Regions from separate parts of the Streptosporangium sp. G11 genome, predicted to be linked through region 3. Evidence: riboswitches for the same ligand, from Rfam matches in the RefSeq annotation. Region 3 holds a riboswitch; each other region holds the start of a gene.
The links. Region 3 has a riboswitch for cyclic di-AMP ahead of ACSDR0_RS09930 (C40 family peptidase). Riboswitches for the same ligand answer to the same signal wherever they lie in the genome.

Region 1 (4,793 bases), on a different contig from region 3:
AGGCTGCGCACCCGGTGCGGGTGGCGGATCGCGAGTGACTGCGCGATCATCCCGCCCATCGAGAGGCCGACCACGTGGGCGGAGTCCCAGCCGAGCGCGTCGAGCAGCCCGGCGGCGTCGTCGGCCATGTCGTCCAGCAGGTAGGGGACCTCCCCGCTCCCGTCCAGGGCGGGCGTCCCCGCCTCGCTCAGGTGGGTGCTCTCGCCGCTGTCGCGGTTGTCGAAGCGCACCACGTGGCACCCCCGGTCCGCGAGCAGCGCGCAGAACCTCTCGTCCCACTGGATCATCTGGCAGCCGAGGCCCGTGATCAGCAGGAGGGGGCGGGCCCCCGGAGAGCCGAAGGTGTCGTAGGCGATCTCGATGCCGTTCGCCGGGGCTCGCAGGGTCATGGCGCTCCTACCGTCCGCTGCCGTCCGTGCTGGTGCTGCGGGACAGAATGCCATTCGGGAAAAAGCGCGACACCGGCGGGGTGGTCCGCGCCGGTGTCCCGGGACCGCCCCCACGCGAGCGGGTCGGTCCCTCGTCAGACCGGTCCGCGGCAAGCGGACCGGTCTTTCCACAGACCGGTCCTCGTGCGGAGAACCGGCCCTTCCTCAGGCCCTTCACGCGAGGGCCGTCCCTCGCGTGTCAGGCGAGCCTTTCGCGCCGGCGGGTCAGCTCTTCCCCGCGCCGAGCTTGGCGGCGCGGACACCGGCGGCGATCACGTCGTCGGGGACGCGCACGGAGGCGGGCTCGATCATGACCTTGGGCTTGCCGATCCACGGCCGTGCCGCGGCGCTCACCTGCTGGGTCTGCAGGCCGATCCCCAGCTGCCTCGCCATGGCGAAGATGGTCGCCGGCGGCTGGGCCGGCCTGGTGTCCCTGCGGCTCCAGGCGCCGGTGGAGAACGCCACGGGGAGGTTCTTCACTCCCGTGCCGTCGCCCCACTTGGTGATGACGTACTTGATGTCGATGTGACCCATGCCGCCGTTGCCGTCCACGCCGAGCGTGCCGGCGTTGAAGGTGCCGCCGGTCAGGTCGGCGAAGGTCTTGGCGTCGATGTCGACCATGACGCCCTGGTTCGAGGGGTTGCCCGGACCGCGGTCGCCGACGAAGAACTTGGCCTTCTGGCCCTTGTAGAGGATGTAGCCCTCGGTGAGCAGGGGCCAGCTCGGGCTGGCGATCATGCCCTTCTGCATCGGCTTGCCGCTGGCGGGCAGTCCGGTGTCACCGGCCCGGCCGGAGGAGTCGTCCCAGAAGTAGGAGGCTCTCGTCGAACCCTGGAGGAGAACGGCCTCGGCACCGGCCGGAGCGCCGACCACGGGGTCGGCGAGGCGGGTGGAGGCGGGAGCGGGAAGCGCGGAGGCGACGCCGCCGGAGGCGAGGACGCTCACACCGACGATGGTGGCGGTGACGAGACCGCGCTTGAGGGGGGCGTTCTTACACGGGAGGTGCTTGCTCACACTGGACTTCTGCAGGCTGTTCTTGTGCAGGCCAAAGAAAGGGTGCATGGAGAAGAAGCTCTTTCGCGAGGAAACGGGGCGGCCATGTGCGACACACCGAAGGGGTGCACTGGCGGGGACGCGCTCGTCGGAAAAGGTGCGTAGCCGGATCAGTCGATTGCTACGCGGAGCACAGTCTTGGAAGTACCGCGATCAGGCGCGGCGGCAAGGTCCGGGGGGACGGGGGGGACGGGGCGGTATGAAAGTTCAGGTGGTCGGCGCGGACAGGGGGTGCACCGACGTGGTGACGCGGTGATCCATGAGGGGATCTCCTCTCCATCTCGTCTACCGGGTTAGCTGACGGGTTCGGGCGGTGGAGTTGCCCTACCGCCGCGCGTTCGCGGCGGATTCACCCCGGAAAAGTGGTTCCCCGGCTCCGGGGCCCTGTGGGCCCTCGGGATTCGACGTCGGCCGGCCGCTCCCTCTTGTGAAGGGCAGGTCGCCTTCCGATAACAGTGGACACTACCTGCCAAATCGGACAAAGCAAAGCAAACGCCATGAAAACCCCAGAAGATCTACCTACAAGCTTCAAGAAAGCCTCATCGAGCACCCCGCCAGGCCAACATCCGCCCTACCAGCACGAATGTCCTCTCGACCTCGCGGTCCGGCTTCGCGAACCCCTCCCCGGGCACCACACCGGGAGATCCACACGAAGGAGTCGGCGAAAGAATCGACGGAGGGGTCAACGGGAAAATCCGCGGGGGAATCCACACCCCTCGGGTCGGCCCCGTCCGGTCAGTCCCACCAGAATGACCAGGCGTTCCTGCCCTTGATCTGCTCGGCGTAGTCGACGAGGTTCCCCGCCCCCTGGATGATGCTGTCGGGGCAGAACGTCCAGTGCTCGGCGGCGACGTGCAGGGCGTGCTCGGAGGTCGTCGGGGGCGCGGCGACGCTGAGGTCAAGGGTGTTGAAACCCATGCCGACCACCCGCACCCCGAACCTGTCCTCCCAGCTCCGCACGACGGCCGCGAGCGGGACCATCCACTCGTTGTGGTTCAGGGCGCCCTGCCAGCCCATGACGGCCAGGGCGTCGGCCCCGCGCTCGACCGCGACGAGCCCGAGCGGGGTCCTGCGCTCGGCCACCAGTCCGGCGTACCAGTCGGCGACCACGCCGGGATCGGCGGCGAGCCTTCCCGACGGGGCCGGTCCCGGGCACTCGGGACCGAAGGGTTCGAGCAGTTCGAGCTGTTCGATGTCGGCCTTGGCGATCCAGTCGGACCACACCTCGGCCATGAACGCGGCGGCGTGGTAGTTGTCGATCTCGACGGGGGTGTCCGGGGCGATCTGGCCTGCCGACCAGGGCTGGACGGAGTCCTCCAGCAGGATCGGCCACAGGCCCGACTGCTCGTGCTGGGCCCTCAACCGGGCCCAGTACTCGCCGGAGACGGCCACCTCACTGAGCCAGAACGCCGGACGGCGACGGATCGCGAGCTGAGCGTAACCGGGGTCGGGCCACACCACGTCCCCCGGCGGCAGCTCCACCGAGAGCCTCCGGCCTCCGCCACCGCCGGTCCCGTCGCTCCCCTCGGCTCCGTCGGCTCCGTCGGCGAACAGCTGGCCCAGAAGTGGCGGAAGTTGCCCACGCTCGCAATCGCTCATCTCTACCGATCCGATCCTGACCACGGACCAATTTTGGCCTGTCAACCATCCCGAGGGACAGTTCTGCCCTGGTCCAGGCAAAAATTATCGGTATACGGAAGAACGAGGCCGGGCGGGTGTCAGTCCTTCACCGCTCCGCCCAGGCCGGCGACCAGCCTGCGCTGCACGGCCACGAAGAAGATGAGCACGGGGATGGTCATCAGCGTCGAGGCCGCCATGATGCCGCCCCAGTCGTTCTCGTCGGGCTTGAAGAAGACCAGCAGGGCCGCGGGCAGCGTCTGGTTGTCCCTGGCCGAGATGATGAAGGTCCTGGCGAAGATGAAGTCGTTCCAGGCGGTGATGAACGAGAAGACGCTCGTGGCGACCAGTCCCGGCGCGACGAGGGGGAAGATGATCCGCCACAGGATCACCGGCCGGCTCGCACCGTCGATCATCGCGGCCTCCTCCAGCGTCTCGGGCACCGCGGCCACGAACCCCCTCATCATCCAGATGGCGAACGGCAGTGAGAACGCCAGGTGGACCAGGACGAGCGAGCCCAGGGTGTTGAGTCCCACGCCGGGCACCACCGCGCCGAGGTCGCGGACGAGGAAGAACAGCGGGATGGTGAGCGCCTCCACCGGCACCATCTGCGCCACCAGGAACATGATCAGCACGGTCGTACGGAACCGGAAGCGGAACCGGGTCACCGCGACCGCGGCGAGGAAGGCCACCAGGGCGGACAGGACGACGACCGTCAGGGCGACGCCCAGGCTGTTGAGGAAGTAGCGGCCGAAGTTCTCGCCGCCGAGCACCCGCCGGAAGTGGTCGAGGGTCGGCGCCAGGGTCCACGGGCGCACCTCGAGAGACTGGATCTCCCCGGTGGGCTTGAGCGCGGAGAGCACCATCCAGTAGATCGGGAAGAAGGTGACGAACGCGGTGACCAGCGCCACGACGTTGGCTGCCAGGCGGGACCTGCTCACAGCCTCTCCCCCGTACGGTAGAGGGCGCGGATGTAGAAGAGGGTGACCGCGAGCAGGATCAGGGTCATGACGACGCCGATCGCCGAGCCGAGCCCGTACTCCGAGGAGCCGAACGCCGTCTGGTACGCGTAGACGTTGAGCACCGAGTTCTGCCCCGCTATCCCGCCGCCGTTGGTCATCACGTAGATCTGCGTGAAGATCTTGAAGTCCCAGATGATCGACTGGATGACCACGATCGTGATCAGCGGCCGCAGCATCGGCACGATGATCCGCCAGAACGAGCTCCACGCGGAGGCGCCGTCCAGGGAGGCCGCCTCCAGGACGGAGACCGGGACGGCCTGGATCCCGGCGTAGAGGGTCACCATGACGAACGGGAAGGAGTGCCAGACCACCGTGGCGCCGACGATCCCGAAGGTCACCCACTTGTCGTAGAACCAGTTGTAGCCCTCGATACCGAGGACCTGGTTGACCAGGCCCAGGTCGGCGTCGAAGAGGAACATCCAGACCGTCGAGCCGGTCATGGCGGGCGCGGCCCAGGCGGCCATGGCCGCCAGCGACAGCAGCAGCCGGGGCACCCGGCCCGCCCTGGTGAGCACGACGGCCAGGGTCGCGCCGACGGCCAGGGTCGCGATCACCAGGGCCGCGGCGAACACCACGGTCTGCGCCAGCACCGACCAGAAGCGCTGGTCGCCCAGGAGCGTCGCGTAGTTCTCGAAGCCGATGAACCTCGTCGGCTCTCCCCCGCTGACCTGGG
Region 2 (4,793 bases), on a different contig from region 3:
CGGACCTCGGCGCGGAGGGTACGGCGACGACGGTCCTGGCGGGCCGGAAGCGGCGCAGGGCCTGCAGGGCGGCGCGCATGCTGGCACCCGTCGCGAGGCCGTCGTCCACCACGATGACGGTCCTGCCCGCCAGATCCGGTGGCGGCCGCCCCTCCCGGTAGGCCCGCTCGCGCCGGATCAGCTCCTGTCCCTCGCGCCGGGCGACCTGCCGGATGGTCTCCGGCGAGACGCCGAAAATCTCGGTGACGTCCTCGTTGAGGACGATCACCCCGCCGGTGGAGATCGCCCCCATCGCGAGCTCCGCCCTTCCGGGAGCGCCGAGCTTGCGGACCAGGAAGACGTCGAGCGGGGCGTCCAGGGCCACGGCGAGCTCGTAGGCCACCGGTACGCCGCCCCGGGGCAGTCCCAGGACGACGACGCCGGATCGCCCCCGGTACTTCTCGAGGAGGCCCGCGAGCACTCGCCCCGCGTCGCGCCGGTCCTGGAACAAGCGGTTCGACATCGCTACCGCCTCCTTGAGATGACGTTTTATTTCATTTTAAATCTCCCAAACTGGTACATAACGCCCATTGACGGCGTCGTACGACGATCGCGCCGGGCGTTCGCGCACCGCGTGCGGCACCTTCGGGTGGCCGGCCGCGCCGACGCCCGACGCCGCCGGATTCGAGATCGCCGGGACGGGATTCCGGCGGCCGATCCACTGCGCCCGCACGCGTGATCCACGGCGCCGAGGCGGCTCCGCCGATCGTCCGGGACCGCCTCGTTCGCCGGGATCTCCCCGGGACGCGGCAAGTGTGATGAATATTACATAAATCGTGATTTGCCGTTGTGATCATAAGGATGTGACGAGAGTCATATCTCAATAGCATAAATAGCCATTAAGCAGGGGTAACAGGAAGATCAAGAGGGCTCTCCGGTCATCCGATTTGGCGAATGCTTTGCCGAAAGTTGGAGATCGGGGTAACTTCTGGCGTCGCGACGTGCAAGCCACGCCGTCGCGGTGAATGTCGGTCTTCGGGCCGGTGTCCCTATAGAAATCCAACCGGCCGCCGTGCCCCCACCCGGGGGCAGGGCTCATCACGGCGGCCCGCCGAATCTATGCAGCCAGGAGGCATGGAACCGGGGACCCAAAAGGCCCATCACAGCGTGGCCAGGGGTGAATCGGCGCATTTTGCCGTAGGGCATCTTCCAAGCCCGAATCCGTCAGCTAACCCGGTAGGCATCAGTGGAAGTCCCAAGGAGAAATCCTGTCTACCACCCCGCACAACCCCCGTCTGTCGCGCCTTTTCCGCCTTTCCATCGGCGGTATCGCCCTCACGTTGACCGCCTCAGCCGGAGCGGTCACCCTAGGGTCCACGGCGGCGCAGGCGACGGCGGACGGCCCCTCCGAGATCCTGGTCAGCAGCCTGGCCGGCGTTTCCGAGAAGGCCGAAAGCACCAAGAAGACCGCCACTCAGGCCACGACTACGGCGAAGGCCAAGGCCAAGGGCAAGACCAAGATGAGCAAGGCGGCACTGCAGAAAGTCCGGGCAGGCAAAGCGGTCTCGGCGGCCAAGAAGCAGATCGGCGATCCGTACCGGTGGGGAGCCTCCGGTCCCGGAGCGTTCGACTGCTCGGGGCTCGTCCGATACGCCTGGCGAAAGGCGGGCGTGTCCCTCCCCCGGATCACGCACAGCCAGTACAGGTCGATCAGGAAAAAGGTCTCGTGGAGCAAGCTGCTCCCCGGTGACCTGCTGTTCTTCAGCGGGAAGGGCCACGTCGGCATGTACGTCGGCAAGGGCAGGATGGTCCACTCGCCGAGCAGCGGCAAGACGGTTCGTGTCGTGAGGCTGGCGGGCTACTACAGGTCCTCCTTCGCCGGAGCGGTACGACCCGGAGCCTGAGCCCGCGCCCGAGCACGGAGCACGGAGCCCGCGCGTCCGAGCACGGAACCCGAGGTCCGCGTCCGGGCACGGCGTCCGAGCACGGAGCCCGAGCCCGCGTCCGGGCACGCGCTCCGGGCACGGCGTCCGAGTACGAAGCCCGAGCCCGCGCCCGGGTACGTGCCACGAGCACGCGCCCGAGCACGGAAAAGCGGTCCCGGTCCTCCACCAGGAGGGCCGGGACCGCTCCACTTCGGTCGAGTACCATCGGCTCGTATGTCCGTCCCGAAAGGGCGCCGCGCCGTGCTCGCCGGGATGCTGGCGCTGATGAGCGCCGCCCCGTTCGCCGGGACGGGTCCCCTCCTCGCCGGGGCCGCGCCGCTCCCGCGCGCCCCCCGCCATCTTCTCCCGTACGACGCCGGGCCCCTCCCACGCGTCTCGTACACCCCCCCGAGCCCGCGCGACCTCCGCGGCCTGTGGCCGGGGGCCGCCGTCACCGTCCGGGGCGAGCACTCCCTCGTGATCGGCCACGGCGTCCCCGCCTCCGTCCTGAGGGATCTGGCGGCCAGGGCCGACCGGGCCCGCGCGACGATCGCGGCGGTCTGGGGACCCGTCACCCCGGTGATCCTCTTCCCCGCCACCGACGCAGAGGCCGCGGCGCTCGCCGGAGCCGGGAGCACCCACGGGCTGGCCGCGATGGCGACCGCGGACCGGGTGATCGTCCTGCCGTCGGGATACGCCAGGCTCACCGGGACCGGCAAGGACGTGGTGATCACCCACGAGCTCACCCACGTGGCCACCGGCGCGACCCGCGGCGGCCGGGTGCCGATGTGGCTGTCCGAGGGCTTCGCCGACTACACGGGCTACCGCGACGCCGGGATCGCGGTGCGGACGGCCGCCGCCGAACTGGCCGACGAGGTGCGCGCGGGCGTCCTGCCCGACCGCCTCCCCGGCCCGGCCGACTTCGCCCCCGGCGCGCCCCGGCTCGCGCAGGCGTACGAGGAGGCGTGGCTCGCCTGCCGGTTCGTCGCGGAGCGCTTCGGGGAGAAGGCGCTGGTGAGGCTCTACGGTAGCGATGTCGGGAGCACGCTCGGCCTGCCGGTGGCCGAGTTCACCGCGGCCTGGCGCGACTACCTCAGAGAGGAACTCACGTGACGCTGAGCACGACGGACGCGCCCCCGGGCGTGCGGCCGGCGGGGTGGGCGCTGGCCGGCCTGGGGGTGGTCACGCTGGCGGTCGTGGCGTTGACCACGCCCTGGAGGGCGCTGCCCGAGGGGGCCCCGGCCGTCGTCCCCGATCCGGCCCGCGACTTCACCCCCGAACAGATCGCCAGGGCCGAGACGTTCGACGCGCTGGTCAGCCTCCCCGGCTACCTGTCGCTCGGCCTGACGCTGGTCGTGGCGGGGGCGCTGGTGGCCACCCCGCTGGGCGCGCGGCTCGCCGACCGGCTGCCGGGGCCGTGGTGGCTGCGGGCGCTCCTCGGCGTGCTGGCGCTGTCGGTGGCCGTGGCGATCCTGCGCTGGCCGCTGGGGATGTGGTCGGAGGGCTACCTTCGCGACTTCGGGCTGTCCACCCAGACCTGGCCTTCGTGGGCGGCCGACCGGGCCAAGAGCACCGGCATCGGCACCGCGCTGACCGCGATCATGGTGGTGGCGGTGATCGCCCTGGCGCGGCGCTACCGGCGCTGGTGGATCCCCGCGGCGGGCGGGGCGTTCGTCCTGACCGTGGCCGCCTCCTTCGCCTACCCGGTGCTCATCGAGCCGGTCTTCAACGACTTCAGGCCGCTGGAGGCCGGGCCGCTCCGCGACGACCTGCTCGCCATGGCCGCCAGGGACGGCGTGCCGGTCGAGAACGTGCTCGTCGCCGACGCCTCCCGGCGGACCACCGCGCTCAACGCGTACGTCTCCGGATTCGGCGCGACCCGCAGGATCGTGGTCTACGACACGCTGCTCCGCGCGCCCGCCGACGAGGTCAAACTGGTGGTCGCGCACGAGCTGGGCCACGCCAAGGCGGGCGACGTGCTGTCGGGCACGCTCATCGGCGGCCTGGGCGCGGCGTGCGGGGCGTGCCTGCTCTACGCGGTGACCTCCGCGGGGGCCGTACGGCGCCGGACGGGGATCTCCTCACTCGGCGACCCGAGGGCGGTGGGCCTGATCATGGGGTTGCTGAGCGTGGCCACGGTCCTGTCGGGACCGGCCCAGAACCTGGTGAGCAGGCACATCGAGGCCCGTGCGGACGTGCACGCGCTGGATCTGACCAGGGACCCGGCGACGTTCGTCGCCATGCAGAAACGGCTGTCAACCACCAATATTTCGGATTTGTCGCCTGATTTCATTGAATATGTGCTTTATGTATCGCATCCCACGACGCCACAGCGCATCGCCATGGCGCGCTCCTGGGCCAGGCTGAACGGTCTCCCCGAGCCGTGAACCGCACGCTGGTCGTCACGAACGACTTCCCGCCCCGCGCGGGGGGGATCCAGTCGTTCGTGTACGGTCTCATCGCCCGCCGCCCGCCGGGTTCGGTCGTCGTCTACGCCCCGCGGTGGTCCGGCAGCGCGGCCTTCGACCTGCGCCAGCCGTACCCCGTCGTGCGGCACCCGACCTCGCTGATGCTGCCCACGCCCGCCGTCGCCCGCCGGGCCGCCGGGCTGGTCGCCGAGTTCGCGTGCGACACCGTGGTCTTCGGGGCGGCGGCGCCGCTCGGGCTGCTCGCGCCCAGGATGCGCGAGGCCGGGGCCCGCCGCGTCGTCATGGTCACCCACGGCCACGAGGCGGGCTGGGCCGGAATCCCGATCGGCCGCCGGGTGCTCGCCAGGATCGGGGCGAACGCCGACGTGGTCACCTACCTCGGGGAGTACACCCGGCGGCGGCTGGCCCGGGTGATGGCCGAGGACAAGCTGGTGCGGCTCGCGCCCGGCGTCGACACCGA
Region 3 (4,793 bases):
TCGCGTCGAGCCAGACCACCTGGTCGCAGCCCTGCTCGACGGCCTGGCGCTGGGCCACGAAGGCCGCCGCGTAGTTGCCTCCGCACTTGGCGAAGCCGGTGCCGCCGGGGGCCGCGCGGGTGTACTCGGTGGAGAGCCAGACGGTCACGGCCTTGCCGCCCCCGAAGTAGGCCGCCGCCGGAGAGGCGATGACCATGTACCTGTAGGTCCTGGACGGGTAGTTGACGCCGAGCGCCGGCTGCGTGGCGATCATGAAGGGGCGCAGGTAGAGGCTGTGTCCCGGCGTGGTCGGGACCCACTCGCGGTCGGTCTGGACGAGCAGCTCCAGCGACTCGACGAACGTCTCCTCGGGCAGCTCGGGCATGGCCATCCGCCGCGCGGAGGTGTTGAAGCGGGCGGCGTTGGCCTCCGGCCGGAAGGTCACGATCGTGCCGTTCTCCTGGCGGTAGGCCTTGAGCCCCTCGAAAAGCTCCTGCGCGTAGTGGAAGACCGACGTCGCGGGGTCGAGGCTGAGCGGGCCGTACGGCACCAGCCTGGCGTCGTGCCAGCCCTCCCCCTCGGTGTAGTCGATCGAGATCATGTGGTCGGTGAAGACCTGACCGAACCCCGGGCTCACCAGTACCTGCTCGCGCTCTGCCGCGGTGCGAGCGTGGTCGGAGAGCTGCACGTCGAAGCTGAGCTTCTGAGCGGTGGTCATCGCAGGATCCTTCTCTTGGTGTCTGGCTTACCCTCGGGTCCATTCTGCGTCGGACCGGGTAACGGGAAACTACTCCATCCATGCCGAAAACCGGCAGTGCTGGAGGAACAAAAAACGCGCCTGGCGGCTCGGGTGAGCCGCCAGGCGCGTTGAGGTCGAGGGAGGCGGCTTCCTCAGCCGGCTACTCGGGCGGTGATGTCGTCGCCGATCTCCCGGGTGGTCCGGCCGGCCCATCCGGCCAGCCGCTCGACCAGGTCGTCGGCGACGGCCTGCTCGACCTTGGTGGCCTCGCGGGCCATGCCCAGGTGGTCGAGGAGCATGGCGACCGACAGGATCGTGGCGGTCGGGTCGGCCTTGCCCTGGCCCGCGATGTCGGGGGCGCTGCCGTGGACCGGCTCGAACATGCTCGGCGCGGTGCGGTCGGGGTTGACGTTGCCGCTGGCCGCCAGGCCGATGCCACCGGCGATCGCCGCGCCGATGTCGGTGAGGATGTCGCCGAAGAGGTTGTCGGTGACGATCACGTCGAAGCGCTCCGGCTGGCTGACGAAGAACATCGAGGCCGCGTCGACGTGACAGTAGTCGGTCTGGACGTCGGGATACTCCAGGCTGACGCGGTCGAAGGTGCGGGCCCAGAGGTCGCCGGCGTAGGTGAGCACGTTGGTCTTGTGAACCAGCGTCAGCTTCCTGCGGGGGCGGCCGAGCGCCTTGTCGAAGGCGTAGCGCACGACGCGCTCGACGCCGTAGGCGGTGTTCAGCGACTCCTGGGTGGCGATCTCGTGCGGCGTGCCCCGGCGCATGACACCGCCGGCTCCGGCGTACGGGCCCTCGGTGCCCTCGCGGACGACGATCATGTCGATGTCCTCGGGGCGGGCCTTGCCCAGCGGCGTCTCGACGCCGGGGAAGAGCTTGACCGGGCGGAGGTTCACGTAGTGGTCGAGCTGGAAGCGGAGCTTGAGCAGCAGGTCGCGCTCCAGGATGCCCGGGGGCACGCTGGGGTCGCCGACCGCGCCGAGCAGGATCGCGTCGTATCCGCGCAGCTCGTCGAGGACCGGGTCCGGCAGGGTCTCGCCGATCTCGTGGTAGCGCTTGGCGCCGAGGTCGTAGGTGGTGGTCTCCACCTTCGTGCCGACCGCTTCGAGGACCTTCAGCCCCTCGGTGACGACCTCGACTCCGATTCCGTCCCCGGGGATGACCGCCAGGCGAATGTTACGCGAATCCATGCAGGCACCTTACCGGCCCGTCTCGATGATCGAACACCGGTCTCACCCTTCGGACGTATCCGCGTGGCGGCACCCCTGATCGTTTTGTCCACCTTTGCTAGGTGTTGACCGTTTCGTGAGGTTTGGTTATGGTCCTCCCATTCGCATCAATGCCTAATTCGTACGGGCCCTCCCCTTACCGGGTCCGTACGGAGCCGGGGAACCACTCTTTCCGGAATCCACCGGGCCCCCGGGAACCCCGCTCCTCCCCCGGAGCGCGTTCCCGCTCGCCACCACGTGGATTCCTTGGGGCGAATCAGCGCGTTCTCGCGCCGTAGGGCGGCCTCCACGCCCGAGCCCGACAGCTCACCCGGCCGGCCTTATGGAAGGAATCATCCTGTCCGGCACAGTTCTCCCCCGCGTCATGTCCATGTCCGTCTCGATACTCGTCGCCGGTACCGCGGTGTTCGCGACCGCGACCGCCGCCCTGGCCGCCGCCCCTCCCCCCGCCCCTGGGCCCGCCGCACTCAACACCCCCACGTTGAAGGAGGCGCTGAAGGCCACGGCCGTCAAGCCCGCCTGGGAGAAGGCCGTGAAGTGGGCCATGTCCAAACGCGGGACGCCCTACGTCTGGGGCGGCACCGGCAACGGCGGCTTCGACTGCTCAGGCCTGGTGCTCCGCGCCTACGGCGCCGCCGGGATCAAACTGCCCCGCGTCACCAACGACCAGTACGCCGCCTTCTCCAAGAAGATCGCCTGGAAGGACCTCAGGCCCGGCGACCTGGCCTTCTTCAGCGGCCTCGGCCACGTCGGCATGATCACCAAGCCCGGCTACATGGTTCACGCCCCACGGACCGGCGACGTCGTCAAGGAGGAGAAACTCGACTCCTGGCGCCGCGACTCCTTCGTCGGCGCGGTGCGCCCCGACCCGCAGGGAGTTCAGCTGACCAAGCAGGTCGAGCTCGCGACCGAAACCGTGACCGGCGGATGAGACACGCCGGCGGATCATCGCCGGGAGGCCACGGAGACCCCGGCGGCGAGAACAGGTTCAGCGAGTGGGGACACCACCGTTGTCCCGGCGGTCCAGAGCGGTCTGGAGCGCGTCGCCGGCCTCGTCCTCGGCCTCGTCGGGACGGTTCCAGGGATACATGTCGTACATGGCGAATCTCGTCTCGGTCGCATGCGAGCAAGGAAGGTGGTCAAGACTCCGGTCGGGGCTCCGACCAGGCCTGATGTCGCGGGTCCGGATCACGGACCGGCGGCGGGGGCTTGGAGCCGGCAAGCGCCACGACACCGCGGCGGGTCGCCGGCCTGCCCCTGTCAGGCCCCGCCGCGGCAGATAAGAATTACGAGAACCTGGCGCATTTCATTTCAGGTTACCTGGCCACGGGAACGCCGTCTCGCCCGGCGTACGCACTTCTCACATGCTGAGACGAAGTATGGCCGCCGCCCCGGTCTCGGGGACGGCGGCCATATCGGCGGGACGGCTAGTCGGCCAGGTCGACCGAGCGGCCACTGTCGGCGCCGATCTCCGAACCGATCTGGTCGATCACCTCGGCCGGGATGGCGGTGTCGACGGTGAGCGCGATGAGCGCCTTGCCACCCTTGACGTCGCGGGCCACCTGCATCGAGGCGATGTTGATCGAGTGGTCACCGAGGATGCGGCCGACCACGCCGACGATGCCGGGGCGGTCGGTGTAGGTGAAGAACGACAGGTGGTCGGTCGGCTCGATCTCCATCTGGTAGCCGTTGACCTCGACGATCTTCGTGATCTGCCTCGGCCCGGACAGGGTGCCGGAGACCGAGACCGTGCGGCCGTCGGCGAGGACGCCGCGAACCGTCACGACGTTGCGCCAGTCGGGGCTGTCGGAGCTGGTGACCAGCTCGACCGACACGCCGCGGTCCTTGGCCAGCAGCGGGGCGTTGACGTAGGTGACCGAGTCCTCGACCACGTCGGTGAAGACGCCCTTGAGCGCGGCCAGCTCCAGCACGCGGACGTCGTGGGAGGCGATCTCGCCGCGCACCTCGACGTCGAGCTTGGTGGCGACCTCGCCCGCGAGGGCGGTGAACACCCTGCCGAGCTTCTCGGCCAGCGGCAGGCCCGGCTTGACGTCCTCGGCGACGGCGCCGCCCTGGACGTTGACCGCGTCCGGCACGAACTCCCCGGCGAGGGCGAGCTTCACGCTGCGCGCGACCTGGGTGCCGGCCTTCTCCTGGGCCTCGTGGGTGGAGGCGCCCAGGTGCGGGGTGACGACGACCTGGTCGAGCTCGAAGAGCGGGCTGTCGGTGACCGGCTCCTTCGGGAACACGTCGATGCCGGCGCCGGCGACGCGGCCCTCCTTGATCGCGGAGTAGAGGGCGTTCTCGTCGATGATGCCGCCGCGGGCGACGTTGATGAGGCGCACGTTCGGCTTGACCGCGTGCAGCTCCCTGTCGCCGATGAGACCGATGGTCTCCTTGGACTTGGGCAGGTGCACGGTGATGAAGTCGGCCTCGCTCAGAGCCTCCTCCAGCGAGACCAGCCGGACGCCCATCTGCGCGGCGCGGGCCGGCTGCAGGTAGGGGTCGTAGGCGATCAGCTCGACGCCGAACGGCTGGAGGCGCTGCGCGACCAGCTGGCCGATCTTGCCGAGGCCGAGGATGGCGACGACCTTCTCGTCGAGCTCCACGCCGGTGTACTTCGAGCGCTTCCACTCGCCGCCCTTGAGCGCGGAGTGCGCCTGGGCGACGTTGCGGGCGGAGGCGAGGATCAGGGCGACGGTGTGCTCGGCGGCGCTGGTGATGTTGGAGGTCGGGGCGTTGACGACCATGACACCGGCCTTGGTGGCGGCCTCCACGTCGACGTTGTCCAGGCCGACGCCCGCGCGGGCGACGACGCGCAGCTTGGGAGCGTTGGC

Region 1: another riboswitch for cyclic di-AMP. It lies ahead of ACSDR0_RS01145 (hypothetical protein); the one in region 3 lies ahead of ACSDR0_RS09930 (C40 family peptidase).
Region 2: another riboswitch for cyclic di-AMP. It lies ahead of ACSDR0_RS06230 (C40 family peptidase); the one in region 3 lies ahead of ACSDR0_RS09930 (C40 family peptidase).

Annotation. Positions count from the first base shown of each region.
Region 1 covers NZ_JBPJUQ010000001.1:237,286-242,078, forward strand. Annotated here, with positions in the region: gene ACSDR0_RS01140 (alpha/beta fold hydrolase) at 1-389, opposite strand, end outside; gene ACSDR0_RS01145 (hypothetical protein) at 654-1,490, opposite strand; cyclic di-AMP (ydaO/yuaA leader) riboswitch at 1,749-1,898, opposite strand; gene ACSDR0_RS01150 (DUF4253 domain-containing protein) at 2,217-3,104, opposite strand; gene ACSDR0_RS01155 (carbohydrate ABC transporter permease) at 3,200-4,039, opposite strand; gene ACSDR0_RS01160 (carbohydrate ABC transporter permease) at 4,036-4,793, opposite strand, start outside.
Region 2 covers NZ_JBPJUQ010000004.1:202,937-207,729, reverse strand. Annotated here, with positions in the region: gene ACSDR0_RS06235 (phosphoribosyltransferase) at 1-502, opposite strand, end outside; cyclic di-AMP (ydaO/yuaA leader) riboswitch at 1,079-1,237, shown strand; gene ACSDR0_RS06230 (C40 family peptidase) at 1,320-1,883, shown strand; gene ACSDR0_RS06225 (hypothetical protein) at 2,139-3,017, shown strand; gene ACSDR0_RS06220 (M48 family metallopeptidase) at 3,014-4,291, shown strand; gene ACSDR0_RS06215 (glycosyltransferase family 4 protein) at 4,288-4,793, shown strand, end outside.
Region 3 covers NZ_JBPJUQ010000007.1:92,701-97,493, forward strand. Annotated here, with positions in the region: gene ACSDR0_RS09920 (branched-chain amino acid aminotransferase) at 1-697, opposite strand, end outside; gene ACSDR0_RS09925 (3-isopropylmalate dehydrogenase) at 871-1,917, opposite strand; cyclic di-AMP (ydaO/yuaA leader) riboswitch at 2,058-2,291, shown strand; gene ACSDR0_RS09930 (C40 family peptidase) at 2,327-2,887, shown strand; gene serA (phosphoglycerate dehydrogenase) at 3,384-4,793, opposite strand, start outside.